Regions from separate parts of the Aminipila butyrica genome, predicted to be linked through region 3. Evidence: riboswitches for the same ligand, from Rfam matches in the RefSeq annotation. Region 3 holds a riboswitch; each other region holds the start of a gene.

What was found. A riboswitch is a leader RNA that binds a small molecule or an ion and turns the genes downstream of it on or off. The one in region 3 is predicted to bind cobalamin.
Region 1: linked by a shared signal. The riboswitch ahead of Ami103574_RS14450 (immunoglobulin-like domain-containing protein) and the one ahead of Ami103574_RS10070 (S-layer homology domain-containing protein) in region 3 are both predicted to bind cobalamin.
Region 2: linked by a shared signal. The riboswitch ahead of Ami103574_RS05890 (sirohydrochlorin cobaltochelatase) and the one ahead of Ami103574_RS10070 (S-layer homology domain-containing protein) in region 3 are both predicted to bind cobalamin.
Region 4: linked by a shared signal. The riboswitch ahead of Ami103574_RS12210 (RCC1 domain-containing protein) and the one ahead of Ami103574_RS10070 (S-layer homology domain-containing protein) in region 3 are both predicted to bind cobalamin.

What each region holds. Positions count from the first base shown of each region.
Region 1 covers NZ_CP048649.1:3,066,327-3,070,986, forward strand. The annotation lists gene Ami103574_RS14450 (immunoglobulin-like domain-containing protein) at 1-2,713, opposite strand, end outside; cobalamin riboswitch at 2,961-3,162, opposite strand; gene Ami103574_RS14455 (M28 family peptidase) at 3,391-4,660, opposite strand, start outside.
Region 2 covers NZ_CP048649.1:1,206,738-1,211,397, forward strand. The annotation lists gene Ami103574_RS05880 (heavy metal translocating P-type ATPase) at 1-1,011, shown strand, start outside; gene Ami103574_RS05885 (hypothetical protein) at 1,008-1,175, shown strand; cobalamin riboswitch at 1,312-1,499, shown strand; gene Ami103574_RS05890 (sirohydrochlorin cobaltochelatase) at 1,640-2,464, shown strand; gene cobI (precorrin-2 C(20)-methyltransferase) at 2,691-3,386, shown strand; gene hemA (glutamyl-tRNA reductase) at 3,435-4,660, shown strand, end outside.
Region 3 covers NZ_CP048649.1:2,123,792-2,128,451, reverse strand. The annotation lists gene Ami103574_RS10085 (sugar phosphate isomerase/epimerase family protein) at 1-641, shown strand, start outside; gene Ami103574_RS10080 (DUF2284 domain-containing protein) at 646-1,236, shown strand; gene Ami103574_RS10075 (homing endonuclease associated repeat-containing protein) at 1,274-2,359, shown strand; cobalamin riboswitch at 2,489-2,706, shown strand; gene Ami103574_RS10070 (S-layer homology domain-containing protein) at 2,821-4,503, shown strand; gene Ami103574_RS10065 (DUF4430 domain-containing protein) at 4,516-4,660, shown strand, end outside.
Region 4 covers NZ_CP048649.1:2,557,811-2,562,470, reverse strand. The annotation lists gene Ami103574_RS12215 (aconitate hydratase) at 1-897, opposite strand, end outside; cobalamin riboswitch at 1,198-1,377, shown strand; gene Ami103574_RS12210 (RCC1 domain-containing protein) at 1,689-4,660, shown strand, end outside.

The DNA of each region.
Region 1 (4,660 bases), 940 kb from region 3:
AGCCCGGGAACTCATCCGCAATCAGATATCTGCCAGTAGGAACTGTATTATCAGAATTGAATATTAACTTCTCATTCTGCAAAGTAACCTTACGAAACGGCGCAAGGCTTTCGGTTATATTGTCAGCTGTATTCTTTGTCCCCTGAAGCAAAGCGGCCCCATAATCAGCCTTTGCCTGAGTCATCAGTTTTGTTGCCTCTGCAATAGCGTTGTCCAGCTCCTGTTGTTCCCATGGCGCAATCTGGAAAGCCAGCGTCTTACTGGCACTGATACTTTTATCGTTCACCTTGCTCATAGTTACGGTTATCTGAACCGTTGCTACGCTTTGTCCCGGTAACGGGCGATACACGTTGATAATCGGATAAGACGCAACGGAATATTGGGAATCCGCAACCGTGGCTGTAAAATCGTAATTACGCCCTGTACTGCTTTCCGAATTCGGATCGGTGATGTCTGTAGCGAATTCCAACCCCGAAGCTTCATCGAACCAGTCTCTAGAATGAGTGGGTACCTTTACATCCCCATGAACCGGATCTGTAAGCTTTTCTCCTGTTGAAACCAGAGTCAGACAATCCGCTGGATAATGCTTGTCCAGCATAGCCTGCATCTTCTGCTGCTCCGAGAGAGACGTGCCGTCACCCTTTACCTTAAGATTGATAGTCTTTGTGGCAATAATAATAATGTCTCCGCCCTTCGGACTCTGAGCAGAAACCGTAAGGACAACCGATTGATCTTCTGCCTGGCGTTTTACTGTAGCCGCCAGTGGATTATCGCTACCTAATTCTCCTTTAGCAATTTGAATCACACTAGTATCGCTGCTGCTCCAAGTAAGGTTAGCCAGCAACGTATTTTGGTTATCCCTCTTGCGTACCGGTAAACTTAACGAAGACGTAACCTCCTGAGAATCGGTGTTGCTTTCTTTGATGCTGTCCCAGGTAATCGTATCCAGCACCGCCTCCGTAAGCCAGTTTTTGACCTTTCCTTCATCCCAGTCCAGTCGAGCCCTTTTAGTAACCTCTTGACTGGCATTTCCTTTAGAGAAATTCAACTTAATGTCGTCAACAAACACATATGGTGTATTATAACCAAGCAAAGATGGCTGCTGATAAAAATAGGTAATATCTCCGTTGGCTGCAATACTACCAACATCGGCTTTTCCAGGTGTTCCCGGACTTGTAAGGGTCACAGTAATACCAGTAATCCCTTTCTTTTCTAAAAGGCGATTAACATAGGAAATTAGATTTGTATCAACTCCATTTTCAGGAACCAAAAGACTCATTGGAAGACTTTGTATTGCTGCCGCTACAGCTTCTGCATCAGCATTTCCGCTTTTAGCCGCTACTGTAAAGGCAAAAGCTTTTGTGTCCTCCACGCCGTTTTTAGATATAGTCGCCGTCAGGGTAACCTTTGTCTCCTTATTAGGTGGATTGAGCACACCACTATCAGAAAGAACAGCCGCCGTGTCAGAACTCCAAGAAATGAAAGTACCGTTTATACCTGTTAATGGAAGCGTAAGATTCTCTGTTACTGGCTCTGATGTATTTAGAGTTAGTGCTGCAACAGCTCCGGCTACGGCTTCTTCATCAGTCATCTCCGGAGGCACCTCAGATTGCTGCCACTGATGTACCGGATATTCCCCATCTACACCTACAAACTTAGCATCCTCAGGCGGATTGCTGCCATTAATTAAATCGACAAAATCACTAGATTGTATTTCGGCAGCACTTTTGGAAGCATTTGTTACAGGAACCGCATCGGCTTCAATATTTCCAATCCCTTTCTCCGCCGAGCTATCTAACCAGTAGCAGTCACTAACCGTGTCCTTCCCTGACGTAAAAAATCCAACTAAAGAGCCTACGTTGCCAGTTCCTATAATACGTCCCGTATTATAGCTGTTCTTTAAGGTAATACCATTATAGGTATACCCTAAAAGGCCTCCCGCAAATTTTGCTGCCGTGCTGATATCTCCGCTATTATAGCAGTAGCTCACCTCTGCATATTGGGCATACCCAATAATGCCGCCGGTCTGCTGTTTCCCTGACACCGAGCCTGCATTAAAAGACCCTGATATCTTAGCACTGGCTTTCGTACCACCTACCAGTCCGCCTACCGTGCCCCCGTCTGTAGCAATAATATCAGTATAATTGGCACAATTCACAATCTGACTGCCTGCACCGGCGCAGCCCACCAAGCCGCCCGTATAAGTTGCTCCGCTGGCTTGGGTGTAAATACTTCCTTCTACAGACAGATTTTTCACGGTGCCATTAGTTCCTAGGTTCCCAATAACCCCGAGATATTTACCATCATCTTTATAAGACTCCGGCCTAGTGTCGATACAAAGTCCACTTACAGTATGCCCCTGTCCGTCAAAGGTTCCTGTGTAAGCGTTGCTGCTGCTACCGATTGGCTTCCATTGGTTACTATCGTTTCCGTCTAGCTCAATATCGTCTTCAAGAACAGCACATGCTCCTGGCTTTGTACCAACCGTTTCTGCAAACCAAACCAGCTCCTCAGCGGTTCGGATAAGGTAAGGGCTCCCAGGTGATCCATCCCCTTCTGCTGGAGCACTGGCTGTACTGACAAGGATTTCACTGTCGTCATCTGCATAGGCATGTAACGTGCCGTATCCCGGCATAGAAAATCCTGTAAAAATCATGGCCAGAGTCAACAACAGAGCTAGAAATTTACTTGCTTTATTCGTTTCAAAAAACATTGCTTTTTCTTCTCCTTCTCTTATTTTTATCTATGTCATCGCTAATTGCGTTATTCTGATAAGAAGATAAAACCTTTATTCTTTTCCACGGTAAATCAAGGGCCTAGGCCATGCTGCTGACTGATTTTTCTGCATACAAAAAGACTGTAGTACCAACATACTACAGTCCGTTTTTCCTGCATATAAAAACAATGATGTATCGCACATGGATATATATCCCATAAGTATAACCGATTTCCCGCGGAATACTGCGCTTTCGCTTCATGCAGGTCTTCTGGCTCACGAATCCGTGCTTTTTCTAACCTTCCCAAGATTTTCTCAGTGGCATGACAGAAAAGCTTCTCGTTTACAGCGGCGGGACCGCGCAGGTCTTTCACCTGCTTCCCTCTTAGCCATTCCAATTCAACATTTAAGTGAATCAAAACGGAACATGAAACAATTATTAAATTATTGTCAAGTTCTTCACACATTGAAATACTATCACTAAGCGGACTTTGTGTCAATAGCACCGTTGTCGATTTATGTAGAATCTGCTTGTAAAACACCTCTTCAACTGCTACGAGTTGAAGAGGTATTTATAACCGAATCACTTAATCCCACAAAATAAGTATGCTCCGTGCTCCACGCAGTAATCCCGGTTTGCAGGTCATGCTCCGTGCCTTGTAAACGTCGTACGTTTAATCCATCAGACTGTCTAGCCGCTGGAACATAGCTGCAACTTCAGCCCTCGTGGCAGTTCCCTTCGGATCCAATTGACCGCTTGACTTGCCATTCATCAAACCGGTTCCAATCGCCCAGGTGACGGCCTCCTTTGCATAAGCGGAAATTTGTCCTTGATCATGGAAGGATGCCAGATTACCTTTTCCAGTTGTATCCAGCTTCTTATACCCTGCATATCGGTATAAAATAGAAGCAAGCTGCTCTCTGGTGATAGCCTTGCTTGGCTGGAATTGACCATTTTCATATCCGGTTACCAGACCATTGCCATTGGCCCAAGCGACTGGCTCACTGTACCACACGCCTCCTGCTACATCAGGAAAAGCTGCAGTACCTCCCGCTGGCTGTCCTTCCAGCCGGTAAAGCATGGTCACAATCATAGCTCGGTCGGTCTGCATATTCGGCCCGAAGGTCTGACTATCCATTCCCTTCATGATACCTTTTTGCAGCACATAGTCTACGGAAGCATGGAACCAGCTGGAAGCAGAAACGTCTTTAAACGTCCAGTTAGCCTTGTTCTCTGTGGATGTGTCTCCACTCTGCTTAAAAGTAGCTTTAATACTGTGTACAGCTGTCACACTATTAAATTTATAGGTACTTACCGCACCAACACTCTTCCCATCCACTGTTACATCCGCTATGACATATCCCTTGTCTGCTTTGATGGAAAAGTTCTGATTACTTCCCTTTGCTACACTGGCAGAGGCTGGACTAATAGTGCCGCCCTTTCCCGCAGATACCGTGATTTTGTAAGTTTGATTTGTACTAGTATTTTTACTGCCGCTTTTTCCACTGCTTTCGGCGTATCCGGTTATTTCAGTCAATGCTCCCGGCAAACTGTCATAGATGGCATTAGATAACAATCTGAACTGGTGGGTATTATGGGCCTTATTCGTAATGTGGCTGGCAAATGCAGTGATTTTCGCATTTCCTGCCTGATCCTGCATGATGTAGGTTTTACCCTTAACCTCTTGGTGGTTCGGCCACCAGCCTGCCACATAGAAGTCTGCCTGTTCACTGATAGTCCCCAGTACCTTGGCCGTAGCCGGTGCACTTTCAATCCAGGAACCTGTATTATTGTATAGAATGTCCTTCTCATTGTATCGACCGGTGATTACGCTGTCCGTATTCAGGTCTGCTCGCAGGACTCCTTCGTAATAGTCGTCAAAGCCACCCATCTTAAACCCTGGCAAGAGGCCGCTGTTTTGCAGCGCAGACATGCCATATGCG
Region 2 (4,660 bases), 920 kb from region 3:
GCCACAACACATGGATTTCTCGTCCGAGAGGGGGATGCCTTAGAGCGCCTTGCTAAGGTTAGCAAGCTGGCATTCGATAAAACCGGAACGCTGACGTATGGCAAGCTGAATGTGATAGAAGTAAAAAGTATTTTACCGCAGTTTTCGGAAAAGGAGTTTTACACCCTTGCAGCTGCTGCGGAGCAATTGTCGGAGCATCCGCTGGGGAAGGCAATCGTTCGCTGCCACAAGAAAGAGATTGGGACGGCGCTTTCTCCTGCACAGCAATTTCAAATGATACCGGGAGAGGGCATATCTGTTGTGGTTCACGACAATAGAATCCTTGCAGGAAATGCTCGAATGCTTGCTCAAAATGGTGTGACACTTTCTGATGACGTTGAAAAGAAAGCCGAGCAACACTTTTTACAAGGGCATACCGTTATTTACATCACCATTGACCGGGTTCTTGCAGGCTTTATTGTTTTATCGGATACCATCCGAGCGGAAGGCGTTCAACTGATTGAACAGTTGCAGGCGATGGATGTACGGCCAGTATTGCTGACAGGAGATAATGAAAACACATCGGCAACCATTGCCAATGAACTAGGCATTCATGAAGTTCACGCAAACTGTTTGCCGGAAGACAAATTAAAATGGATTGGCATTTACCAGGGTAAGGGAGAAGCCATTTGTATGATTGGTGACGGTGTCAATGATGCGCCGGCTTTGAAAAAAGCAACTGTCGGCATTGCCATGGGTGGTGTCGGCAGCGATATTGCCGTTGATGCCGCAGATATTGTCCTGGTTGATGATGAAGTAAAAGAGTTGCCGCACCTATTAGCTTTATCTAGGCGTATGATGACGACGATTAGATATAATTTGGCTTTTTCGCTGGGACTTAACTTTCTTGCTATTGCTTTAGCTATTCCAGGCATCCTAAATCCCGTAATAGGGGCTTTGGTACATAATGCAGGCTCTATAATCGTCATTGTAAATTCAGCATTGCTGTTAAAATGGAGGAAAAGAAAATGATTTTTAATATTATCGGATTAATTATAGGCATAATGATTCTAGGCGCAGGTATTTATTATTTTATCAAAGAGAAGAATGACCAAGAATCTAGAAAAATTTATTTGATCACCTCGGGGGTCGGTGCAGCAGTCCTTCTGGGGTTCTTATTAAAAATGGTCGTTTAAGCTATAATATGCAAGTTTATTCATACCCATATGCAGCAGCTGAAAGAGGAACCGATTTCTTTGGCTTAGGCATGTGAGAAGGCTGAATACATTTAGGGGGTTGTCCGACCCCCTATTTTAATGGTACAATAGATTGAATAATTGATATATCTATAGGTGCCCGGTGATTCCTGCCGGGAGAATAGGGAAGTTGGGTAAAAGCCCGCGCGGTCACGCCGCTGTGATGGACGAGTTGTACTTAAATAAAGCCACTATGTAAAAATGGGAAGGGAAGTGCAATGTAGACGCCAGAGTCAGAAGACCTGCCTAGGATATGGGATCTGCTCATTTTTTGTGGAATGAGGCAGAAATTACACTTTTTTACGGAAGATGAATGAGTGTAATAGGGGGATTTTTTTGTGCTCCCATATTACGCTGTTCTGCTTTTCCAGAACGGCTATTTTTTTGAGAGGAATTGAAAGTTAATGAGTAAGAAAGAAGCATTATTAGTAGTAAGTTTTGGCACCAGTCACCAGGAGACCAGAGAGAAGACCATCGGCCAGATTGAGCGGGTTATAAGCAAGGCTTATCCCAACCGAGAGCTCAGACGGGCCTTTACCAGCAGCATCATCATGCGGGTGCTGAAAAAGCGGGATCAGCTTCACGTGGATAACGTGACCGAAGCCCTGGAGCGGTTAGCTGCCGATGGCTTTACAGATGTGCTGATTCAGCCAACCCACATCATAAACGGGGATGAATACGAGAAAATGATGGGGCAAATTGAACCCTTTATCGAACAGTTTGAGACCATCGCCGTTGGACGAGCGCTGCTGACTTCGTCAGAGGATTACGATCTGGTCTGTCGGGCTATCATGGCTGAGGTGCCAGAATTAGACGGAACCTCAGGGGGACAGCAGGCAGAAAATACGGCGCTGGTGCTGATGGGACATGGAACCGGGCATTTCTGTGACGCGGCTTATGCTGCGCTGGATTACCGTTTTAAATCGCTGGGCTACGGCAATGTATTTGTAGGCACGGTAGAAGGCTATCCCGATGTGGAGCGGGTGCTGGAGCTGGTACGGCTTTATGGGCCGCAGCAAGTAGTGCTCATGCCGTTTATGGTGGTAGCAGGAGACCATGCCGTTAACGATATGGCTGGAGAAGAAGAAGATTCTTGGAAGATTATTTTTCAGCAGGCAGGGTATGACGTTTCCTGTATTCTACGGGGGATTGGTGAATTCCCAGGCATCCAACAACTCTATTTAGATCATGCTTCAACTTGTGAGCCATTAGGACAAGAGATGGAGTAAAGGATAAAATCGTAGATTGTAAATGGACGATTGCTGTTGAAAAATGCAGGATTGGTCAGATTGTGTCGGAACTGGTTTTCAACACAGCCCTTTCATGGGCGGGCAAGAAAAACGCCTATATATTGCAAATCGAAAATAGACGATATATGTTGAAGTGTAGTGTAATGTGGCAGAAACAAAAGCATAAGATGCAGAAATACAAATAAAGAGAAGACGGAGGAATGAGATGGCAAAGTTATATGGATTAGGCGTAGGCCCTGGAGACCCAGAGCTGATGACTTTAAAAGCGGTGAGAATCATCAGGGAGAGCGATATTGTGGCTATCCCTAAGTCCGGACAGAGTGTTAATGTGGCATATACGATCGCAAAGGGTGCTATAGCAGACCTGGATAAAAAAGAGATTGTGGAGCTGGATATGCCCATGACCAGAGACAAGGCCAAGCTAGCCGCCAGTCATGATGCCGCAGCAGAGCAGGTGAAGGCCTGGCTGGATGCCGGAAAGAATGTTGCCTTTTTGACACTGGGGGATCCTACCATCTATTCCACCTATACCTACGTGCACAACCGAGTGCGGGATGCCGGTTATGAGACAGAAATTGTTCCTGGTATTCCATCTTTCTGTGCTGTCTCTGCCCGGCTCAATGACAGCCTGACTGAGGCTGAGGAAGCACTCCACGTGATTCCGGCATCCTATGCGGGTACGGAAGAGGCCTTGCATATGACTGGCACCAAGGTACTCATGAAGAGTGGCAAATCCATCGGCAAGTTGAAAGAATATATCCGCACCATGGACAATCCCCCTTCGGTGAAGATGGTAGAACGCTGCGGTATGGAGGGGGAGCGGGTATTCCAGAATATCGACGAGATTGATGAGGAAGCGAGTTACTTCTCCGTGCTGATTTTGCGGGACCAGAAGAATTGACCATGAAAGGTAGCGCGTGTAAACAGTTGAGTTTTGAAAGGCGAAATCATGCACATTAGAATGGTAGGCATTGACCACAGCAAAGCTTCTCTGGATTATAGGGAAGCCTTTTCTTTTACGAAGGCCGGAGCCAAAGAGGCGGTTCAGGAAATAAAGAAACGGTTTCATTTAAAGGGGTGTATTCTCCTTTCCACCTGTAACCGGACAGAGCTTTGGATTAGTCAGTGCGATAACGGCAAAGGGGCGGCAGTCCGTCCTTGGGAGATGCTCTGTCAGATTAAGAAGATTGACGGAAGCCAATATGAAAAGTTTTTTGTGGAGCGGGAGGACCGCCAGGCAGTGGATCATCTGCTGCGGCTGGTTTGCGGCTTTGATTCAAAAATATTTGGCGAAGACCAGATTATCTCTCAGGTACGGGAAGCTTTACAAATGTCTAGAGCCTGTGGTTGCGGGAGTATGGCGCTGGAAAAGATTTTTCAGACAGCTTTGGCCGCAGGAAAGCGAGTAAAGACAGAAGTTCGGCTAAGTACGGTGAACCGTTCGGCAGCCAGCAACACGATAGCCATCCTGCGACAGCAGCTGGGGGACCTGAAAGGGGTGCCCTGTCTGATCATTGGAAACGGGCAGATGGGCAAGCTGGTAGCCAACTCGCTGGTGGGCTGCGGCGCTGCGGTTTCCATGACCTTGAGAAAAAAAATACACGGGCAGGATGAGCAGGAATCCATTGTGCCGGAAGGCTGTCAGATGGTGCCTTACGACCAGCGCATTCAGGCACTCCAGGGAAAACAGGTCATTATCAGTGCCACCTTGAGTCCCCATTATACCCTTATGTGGAGAGACGTGGATGACGTATTTCGGCATCCCTATAGGCTTGATTCAGAAGGGCAGAAGCGGGAAGCAGGCAGCCGAGAAGATTTACGTAATAAATATTATGTATTCGACTTGGCGGTGCCGCGAGATATTGACCCGGAGATTGCCAATCTGCCGTATGTGAAACTTTTTGACATTGATTCTATAAATGGCGGAGAGCTGGTGGAGGAGAAGTCGGAACAGATTCAGCTGGCTATGACGATTTTGCAGGACTATCAGGCGGAACTGGAGCAATGGTTTGAATTTCGCAGCTATGTGCCGAAGATTCGGGAAATTGTGGAGCTGGTATCCGAAGATGCGATGCAGCGGTTTGTCAGCAAGTCCGCGGAATCTCAGGAGGAAGACCTGGAAGCAGCGGCGGGACAGGCCATGAAGAAATCAACGGCCAAGCTGCTGTATGGCCT
Region 3 (4,660 bases):
CGGGAGCCGAATACGTAGTCTTTCACGTGTCGGATGTCTCTGTAGAAGAAGTTTATACCTATCAATGGCTGCACAGCGATGAAGAGGTGGTGGATCGAACGGCAGAGTTGATTAATCTGCTGATGGACGGGAAAAAATATACGTTCAAGCTGCTTCTGGAAAATCTCCATTGGGCGGGCTTCACTTTTACCAAACCTGATATTACGAAGCGCATGCTAAAAAATATCCATTATCAGAACAAGGGTATTATGTTGGATTTGGGACACCTCATGTGTACGAACTTGGAGCTGCAGAGCCAGGAAGAGGCGATTGATTATATACATAAAATGCTTGATGAACACGGCATCCTCTGCCGATATATAAAAGGGGTGCATCTGCATCAGTCGGTAAGCGGAGAATATACGAAGGAGCACCTCTGTATTGTACCAAAGCTGCCGGAGGATTACTTGGAAAAGTTTGCGGTGTCTTATCAGCATATTTTAAATATTGACACCCATCAACCCGTTACACATCCGGGCATCCAGAGTCTCATAGAGCGAATTGCTCCAGAATATCTGGTTCATGAGCTGGCGTCTTCCGGCAGAGCTGACAAGGAAAGAGTCCTGAAGATTCAAACGGAGGCTTTGGGGTGGAAAGGATAAAAACATGAACTATAAGACGGAGCACATCAGCACCGAGATGGAAGTCTCAAAATATGTGAAAGAGTACGTCAACGTGGAGGAATTCTTGGAATACTGTAAGCAATGCAGCAGCTATGGCCAAAAGTGGACCTGCCCGCCCTTCGATTTTGACCCGATGGGGTATTGGAATCAGTTTCAGCGGATAGTACTCTTGGGAAGAAAGATCGTTTTTGACCAGCAGGATCAGCAGCAGTTGTCCAAGGAGGCGGCTAAAGAGGAGATGTATGATATCCTTGCGGCAGAGAAAAAGATCCTGTCGGAAGAACTCTATGAGATGGAAGAAAAGCTTGTTGACAGTGTCAGCCTGTCGGCGGGAAGCTGTTCTCTCTGCGGAGATCGCCTGATGGAGACCCACAGCTGCACTCGCAGTGTCTGTCCCGAAGGCAGTGCCAAAGAAAGCTGCCGCTATTATCATAAGCTGCGGTACAGCATTGAGGCTCTGGGGGGCGATGTGGGACGCACGTGCAGCAAGCTGCTGGGCGTGGACTTGGAATGGCTGGAGCCGGACAAGCTGCCCTCTTATTTTGTGCTGGTTTGCGGCTTGCTGAAAAAATAAGGGGAATAAGACACAAAAGAAAGAAGGGAACACAGACATGCAGAAGGAGAGCATAGCAGCACAATACATAGAGGAGTTTCAGAAGATTGTTTCCCAGGCTATCGCTTCGGGAAAGCTGGAGCACGATAAGGAAGGGCCAAAGGCTGAGCGAATTTTTGAATATTCGCAGATCAGCGCAGGAAGGGGCCGAATTGTTTATTCCAGTTTTTCTGACGAAGCGCTATGCCAAGTCTTAATCCAAAAAACCAAGGAGTTGGGCCATGTCCCGGCACAAAAAGAACTGTATTGGATTTATCGAATCTACATAAAAAAGCGTTTTGGCAACTGGCCCAAAGCCTTGATTGCCGCAGGCCTTTCCAAAAAGGCGGGCAAAGATGGGGACTCCTATGAGAAGGTGACCATGAAACGCCAGCAAGAAGAGGAAATGCTGGAGCACCTTCGGCAACTGGCCAACGATTTGGGCAGACCTCCTCACATGCATGAAATGTCGGAGGCCGCAGAATTGTTTCGATTTAAATACGACACCTGGGCTCAGCTTCTGGAAGCGGCGGGCATTGATAATAACTGGAAAAGCCAGGAACCGGTTTATAAGGTTTGTGATTTATTACCAGAGGAGTGGGAGCTGCTGGAGTCTATTTATGACACCGCCAATCGATTAGGCAGACCGCCTATGCGCATGGAAATTTCTCCAGAGGTCCGCAGCAGGTTGAAAAAGCGCTGTGGTACCTGGAGAAATATCCTTTATCAGATACATATGGAACCCATCCAAAAGCTGTGCCCTTTTCAGTCCACCTTTCTGGATGGACGAAGGAGCCGACAGATTAAACATAGTGAAATGCTGGAGGACAGCTTGTTTAAGCTGGTCAACCCAGATAAAGAGACTGTCCGTCAGTTGAACCTGCTTCGCAGGCAGGCAGTCAGCCTTCGCAGACCCCCTATTAAATCGGAAATCCCAAAGGAGGTATGGAAAAACCTGATGGCTCGCTGTGCCAACTATAGAAATATTCTCTATCAGATTGGCATGGAACCAGTGGACAAGGTGCAGGAAAAAGAGATTGAGAAAGCTAATCGGCGGACCCGGAAGTTTCAGCAGAAGCATAGTGCTCAGTATCAAGGTCTTTAGATTCATCGGCCTAGAGCAAGAAATTACAGGCTCGGACGCAAAATTTTGCAGGAGCGGCCCTATTTACAAAAAGCAGCTTTGATGATACAATATTTGATAAGAAATGAGGTTTTTTTAATCTCATCCAATTGAATAGGAATGCTTTTGTGTTTTCTTTCTGCTGGCTAAAGCAGAAGGATGTAATAGGGAATTGAGTGCAAGTCTCAAACGGTACCGCCGCTGTAAACATGGAACTCGTGTTTGGACCAAGTCAGCCACTGATGAAAATCGGGAAGGCAAACAGGAGTGATGGATTGAAAGGTCCTGGAAGTGTAAGTCAGAATATCTTCGCAAATGTTTGTTTTTTTGTCCCACGGATTATGGGAACAAAGGAGTTATGATCAGTACAGAAATACGGCTGTGACAAGGTTAAATTGTCACAGCTTTTTTTGTGTGCATGAGAAAAGGAAGGAGAAAAAAGAATGAAAAGAGAGCAACAGATGAGAAGAACAAGTCTGCTGATTACCCTAATCTTGGCGGTGGCCATGATTTTTGGCAGCCTACCGGTTTTTGCGGCAGATGCCCAGACGGTACAGGCGGCAATGAATGACACGGCAGCCTACATGTATAAGACAGTGAAAGAGCCTCAGGTGAGTTCTATCGGTGGAGAGTGGGCTGTGCTGGGATTGGCCAGAAGCGGCTATGATGTGCCGGATACATATTACAAGGACTATTACAACAGGGTGGTGGACTACGTGAAAGCCTGTAAGGGCGTACTCCACGACAAGAAGTATACCGAATATTCCCGAGTGACCGTGGCTCTTTCTGCCATTGGGGCAGATCCCACTAACGTAGGAGGTTACAATCTGTTGACTCCCCTGGGGGATTTCGACAAGACTATTTGGCAAGGCATCAATGGCCCTATTTGGGCCTTAATCGCTTTGGACAGTGGAAATTATCCAATGCCGGAAAACAAGGCGGCGGCTACTCAGGCCACCAGACAGATGTATATTGATGAGATTTTATCCCGTCAGCTGTCTGACGGCGGCTTTTCACTCTTCGGCGGCGCAGATGGTGCTACAGCCGAAAGTGAAGGATCTGATCCAGACATTACGGGCATGGCGCTCCAGGCTTTAGCCAAGTATCAGGATCAGCCTAAGGTCAAGGAGGTAACCCAAGAGGCCCTGAAATGCCTGTCTGCCATGCAGCGAAGTGATGGCGGGTTTTCCAGCTGGGGCACGGCGAACTCCGAAAGCTGTGTACAGGTTGTTGTCGCTTTGTGCGAATTAGGAATTGCCCAAGATGACAGCCGATTTGTGAAAAATGGACACACGGCTGTAGATAATCTATTAACGTTCTATCAGAAGGGCAAGGGTTTTCTGCACACAGCAGATGGCAGCGGCAGCAACCAAATGGCAGCAGAACAGGGATTTTACGGTCTAGTTGCTGTAGGCCGAGCTCAGCAAGGGAAGAATAGCCTTTATCGCATGAGCGATGCTTCATCCCCGGCTTCTACCACCGGAGAGACTAATGCAGAAACCACCGGACAGGGCCTGGCGAATAAACAGGCTGACGTGAAGAAGCAAAACGTAACACTGCCAGGCAAGACCTTTTCGGATATAGCTGGCCACAAGAACCAGTCGGCGATGGAAGCACTCAGTGCCAGAGCTATTATCAATGGCAAAACAGATGATAAGTTCATGCCTAACGACACCATGACCAGAGCTGAATTTTCTACTATTGTTGTTAAAGCACTGGGTTTAGAGCCAAAGAGCGGCAATAATTTCTCTGACGTAGATTCCACCTCATGGTATGCTCCTTATGTGGGAACTGCTTACCAGTATGGCATCGTCAAGGGTACCTCTGAGGACACATTCTCACCAAGCGGAACTATTACCAAGCAGGAAGCGGCTGTCATGGTAGAGCGGGCAGCCAAGCTGGCAGGCATAAGTAAGAACATGGATGCAGCGACTGTGCAAGATACGCTGGCGCAGTTTACAGACTACGTTACCGTAGCAGAATGGGCTAAATCCAGCATGGCTTTCTGTTATGATGCGGGCATTCTCTCTCAGGAGAAGATGGATATTCTGCCAAAGAACGCGATTAAGCGCTGTGAGGTTGCTGAGATGTTGTTTCAGATGCTCACCGCTGCAAAGTTGATGTAAAGGAGGTCAGTCATGAAACTCACAAAGGGTAAGCTGATCGCCGCAGGTGTTATCTGCGGGGCATTGGTGATCACCTATGTGGCAGGGGGCGGCTATGCAGTAAAGGATAGTACCCCCCTGTCAGCAACAAATTCGGTGACCGACTCAGCGGTGGCAG
Region 4 (4,660 bases), 430 kb from region 3:
GTTGGTACAGCTGCCGATAGCTACCTGGTCGATTTTAATCGGTCCGATATGACGGATGGAATCTACGTTGTCTGGACTGTGAGGCATAGCAGCCAGCGGAGTCAGCTGAGACAAATCCACGGTAAGGGTTTCGTCGTAGATGGCATCTGGGTCCGCAGCCAGAGCAGTAAAGTCCTGGGGCCGGCCTTGTTCTGTCAGGTACTTCTGAGTATTCTCATCACTTGGGAAGATAGAGGTGGTAGCGCCTAATTCAGCACCCATGTTGGTGATGGTGGCCCGATCTGTAACGGACAGCGACTTGACGCCTTCGCCAGTGTATTCTACAACCTTGCCGACACCGCCCTTTACAGTCAGCTGCTGGAGTACATAGAGAATAACATCTTTAGCGGAAACCCAAGGGCGCAGGGAACCGGTCAGTTCTACCTGAATCACCTTTGGAACCGTTAAGCTATACGTACCCTTGGCCATGGCCATCGCTACGTCTAAACCGCCGGCGCCGATGGCAATCATGCCCAAGCCGCCGCCGGTAGGTGTGTGACTGTCGGAGCCTAACAGGGTTTTGCCTGGCTTGCCGTAATTTTCCAAGTGGAGCTGGTGACAGATGCCGTTGCCTGGCTTGGAGAACAGTACCCCATGACGCTGAGCGACACTTTTGATGAAGGCGTGGTCATCGGCGTTTTCAAAGCCTGTTTGCAGTGTATTGTGGTCGATATAGGCCACGGAAAGCTCCGTCTGAATCTTGTCCACGTTCATGGCTTCCAGCTGGAGATAGACCATGGTTCCGGTAGAATCCTGAGTTAAGGTCTGGTCCATTTTAATGGTTATTTCGCTTCCTGGGGTGAGGGTGCCCTCCAGCAGGTGCGCTTGTAGAATTTTATAGGTTAACGTATTGCCCATTTAAGTCCTCCTCTGATATGCGTGCAGGTGAAAAAGAGAACGATGTGCTGTTCTCCCTTCAACTTTTACAAATTCAAAACATTGTATATGTGTATACGATTATACAATTAATAGGGCTTGCTGTCAAGGTTTCCGTGGGGAAAATGGGAAGAAAAGGGCAAAAATATTATTATTATATTTTAACGTAAAATGTCGAATAATGAAAGAAAAAGGCAAAAAATGATAAAACCAAAGGCTTAATAGAAGGGGTATAATAGAATTAATTTAATCTAGCATTTATGTTCTGTATATTAAAAGTCTCGGTGATTTCACTCTGTGACTAGTAATAGGATAGCTAAGAGGGAAGCAGGTTTGAATCCTGCGCGGTACCGCCGCTGTATTCGAGGAGTCTATCAGAATAACCACTAAGAAATACTTGGGAAGGACTGATAAAGATGGTGATTCGTAAGCCAGAATACCTGCATAAAATGTGATGTAATCCGACGGATAATCGGCAATGCATGGAAGAGGCTTAGACAACATAAAGTGTGTGTTTGTTGTGTATCTTTTAATATTATACAGAAATACGGCTGTAGCAATTTCGCTACAGTTTTTTTGTGTGCAAAAAGATTATTTGAAGGAAAATGTATATTTCAAGTGTACAAAGGGGGGACAGATAAAAAATAGTAGGCAACGAATCTTTGATGAGAAGCCTTTTGAGGATATTACAAGAGAAAGGCTGTACTGTCAATGAAAAATCGTAACAATGATTATAAACAGGTTTTAATTATAATGATACAGGGGAGAAAAAAATGCATAAATGTAAAAAAGCTTTAATATTTATTGTAACTTTGTCACTTATTCTTTCAAATTTTCAATTTGGATTCGCAGACCAAAAGTTGATTTATGAAGATAAAGAAAATGCTAAACCAAAAACCAATTCTTTTGAAAGTAAAGAAGATATAAAAGCTGTAACTGTACTAAATAATAAATCACAATTAACTACAAATAGCTCTATTGAGTTATCTGATGACAGTGCTGATGGAAAATACTCATTAAAAGTAAGTGTTGGTAATGATAGAACGGCAAATTCATGTTATATAGATTTAATGACCTTTAACAGCAGCGAGGAGCTTATGGCTAACCAATTTGGTAAGATGAAGCTATATGTAAAACCCGCCCAAAATGCAAAAGAATTAACAGTTTTGATAGATGATAAAACAACAAGAAGCTTTAAGGTTGGGGATAGATTAAAAAGCGGACAGTGGAATGAGATTGAAATTGATCTTTCTTTACTTGATTCCTGGCATAATATTAATAATGTTAAGGCAATGATAAATCAAAACTCTGTATGGTATTTTGATAAAATAGAGCTTAAAAGGGAAAAGTCATTTGATTTAGAGCGTTTATCTCAGGCATCGTTTAAATCTGCCACAGCTGAGCAACATAATATACTTTATTACGGGCAATCAACACTAAACAATTCTATGGAACATGGAAAGCTCAGTGGCATTAAAATTAGTGAAGATACGAGGAATTCTTCTGAATCGGGAACTATTAAGCTAAAAGACGGCATTATAAGTAAGATTGCTGAAGATAGACTTAAAGCAAGTAAAGATGGACGATACCTATATTATATTAAGAGTAATGATGGGTTTTATAAATATGATAGACAGACGCAGGAAGAGATTCTAATAAGAAAGCCGGAAGTTAAGCTTGATGGCCCTTCACAAAGGGTAAACTCATTTGATGTTAATTCTGATACTCAAAATATTGTTTCAAATATTGTGGATGAATATACACCATGGGTAGAAGTTTCTAATGCAAATGGCAAGAGTTTGGGTTTGAAAAAAGATGGAACAGTTTGGGAATGGACACTTCGTTTTTTTCCTGATGTCCATTGCATATCTAAACAAATAGGAGGGTTAACTGGAGTAAAATCCATTTCTGCAGGACCGAATCATTGCTTGGCACTTAAAAAGGACGGAACTGTTTGGGCCTGGGGCAAGAACTTTCAGGGAGAATTGGGAAACGGAACAACGGTAGAGACAGAGACTCCGATACGCGTTTCTAATTTAACGGATGTTGTCTCAGTAAGTGCAGGGGATAATTTTAGTTGTGCGGTAAAGAAAGATGGAACCGTATGGATCTGGGGAAAATCAGATTTAAACGACATTCAAAAACTGCCAACACAAGTCCTTTCATTAAAAGATGATAACATTGTTTCTGTTTGTGCGTTTGCTTCTTATGGATTAGCCTTTGCTAATGACGGGTTTTATTTTATAAATGGTAAGAGTAAGGGCGTAAATTTATATAAGAAGAATGATATAGCCAGCCCTTTTCTAATCTCAAGGGGGAATAATCATTTGCTCGTTTTGGATAAACAAAAAAACGTATGGTCTTTTGGAGATAATTCAAAAGGCCAATTAGGAATTGAAACTACCAACAGCGGTATTGCACTTAATAAGATTACCAATCTAAGCAACATCATTTCAATAACAGCTGGATATGATACTAGCTATGCTATAAAAAAAGATGGAACCATATGGGAATGGGGTTCAAGCCACAAAGGTGAATTTCTATATATACCAAAGCAGCAAGATTTTTCTGGTAAAAAAATTATTGCTGTGGAGGATACGATAGGTATAACTAAGTTTTTGACAAATGATAATAGAGCTATTTATTATAACAAATTTAAAGATGGAATAGACTTGACTAATAATATAGATATTAATGGGCAAAAGGTAACAGATATTGGTGCACAATATAAGGTTGATAAGTTACAGTATTTATCAAACGATATACTTATGTTAAAAGAAAATCAATATATAATGAATGAATTTGATAAAGATATAGAGACGGGAATTTACCGGTACAAATTATTTGAAATTAAAAATAATGGGATTACTGAAAATATTATATCAGAGGATGAATATCTCAATTATTTGTCTATGAACGGAAATCAAGAAAAATATTTTTCCTATAAAAAGGAACAAGAGAAAGATGAAAATGCCTATATTATTTCCAAATATGGTGTTGACAGGACTTTTACAGATCGAGGAAATGAAGTTGTTGTAACACATACAAATACAAAAGGTGAAAAGGTGACAGAAAACGTAGTTACACTTAAATCCTACATCCAAGCTATAATAGAGAATCCTGGAAAAGATTTGTTGATAGTGAAAACCAAACCAAATACAAAGACGATAATACAAAATACAACTAAAAACAAGACAAATGAAACATCAACAACGACTAGTAGTTCAACTTCCACAGCAATTAATGTTCCAGTGCCTATAAACCAAAATACGCGTGTAGACGGTACAAAAACAGATAGCGAATCTACTTCAACTACAGTAAAAAGTGTAGGAGAACTTTCACCTGAAAGTACTACCATCACAAACTCAGTTCAAACGCAGGAAAAGTATGATTGGTATGCAATAGATGTAAATAAAAAGACGGCTACTTTATTGAATTTTGACTATGATAATGGAACGGTTATAGGAATTAGTGATAATGAGAATATTGTAGAAATAACTTATGTAGCGGATAGTATGATTTTTACTTATCGCTATGATCGACTTTCAGGGAAAATAGTAAATGATGAAAGCGGTCTTGAGAATGTAAAATTCAATATCTACCTCAATACAAAAGGTCCTGACGGTGGGTATTTGAAAACGAAACTTACAAGCTTAAAGGCCAATGTGATTGACATTAAAGCAAACAGCAAAGCAGATACAGCCTTTGTGAAATTACAGGATCAAAAATGGTATATGGTAGATGC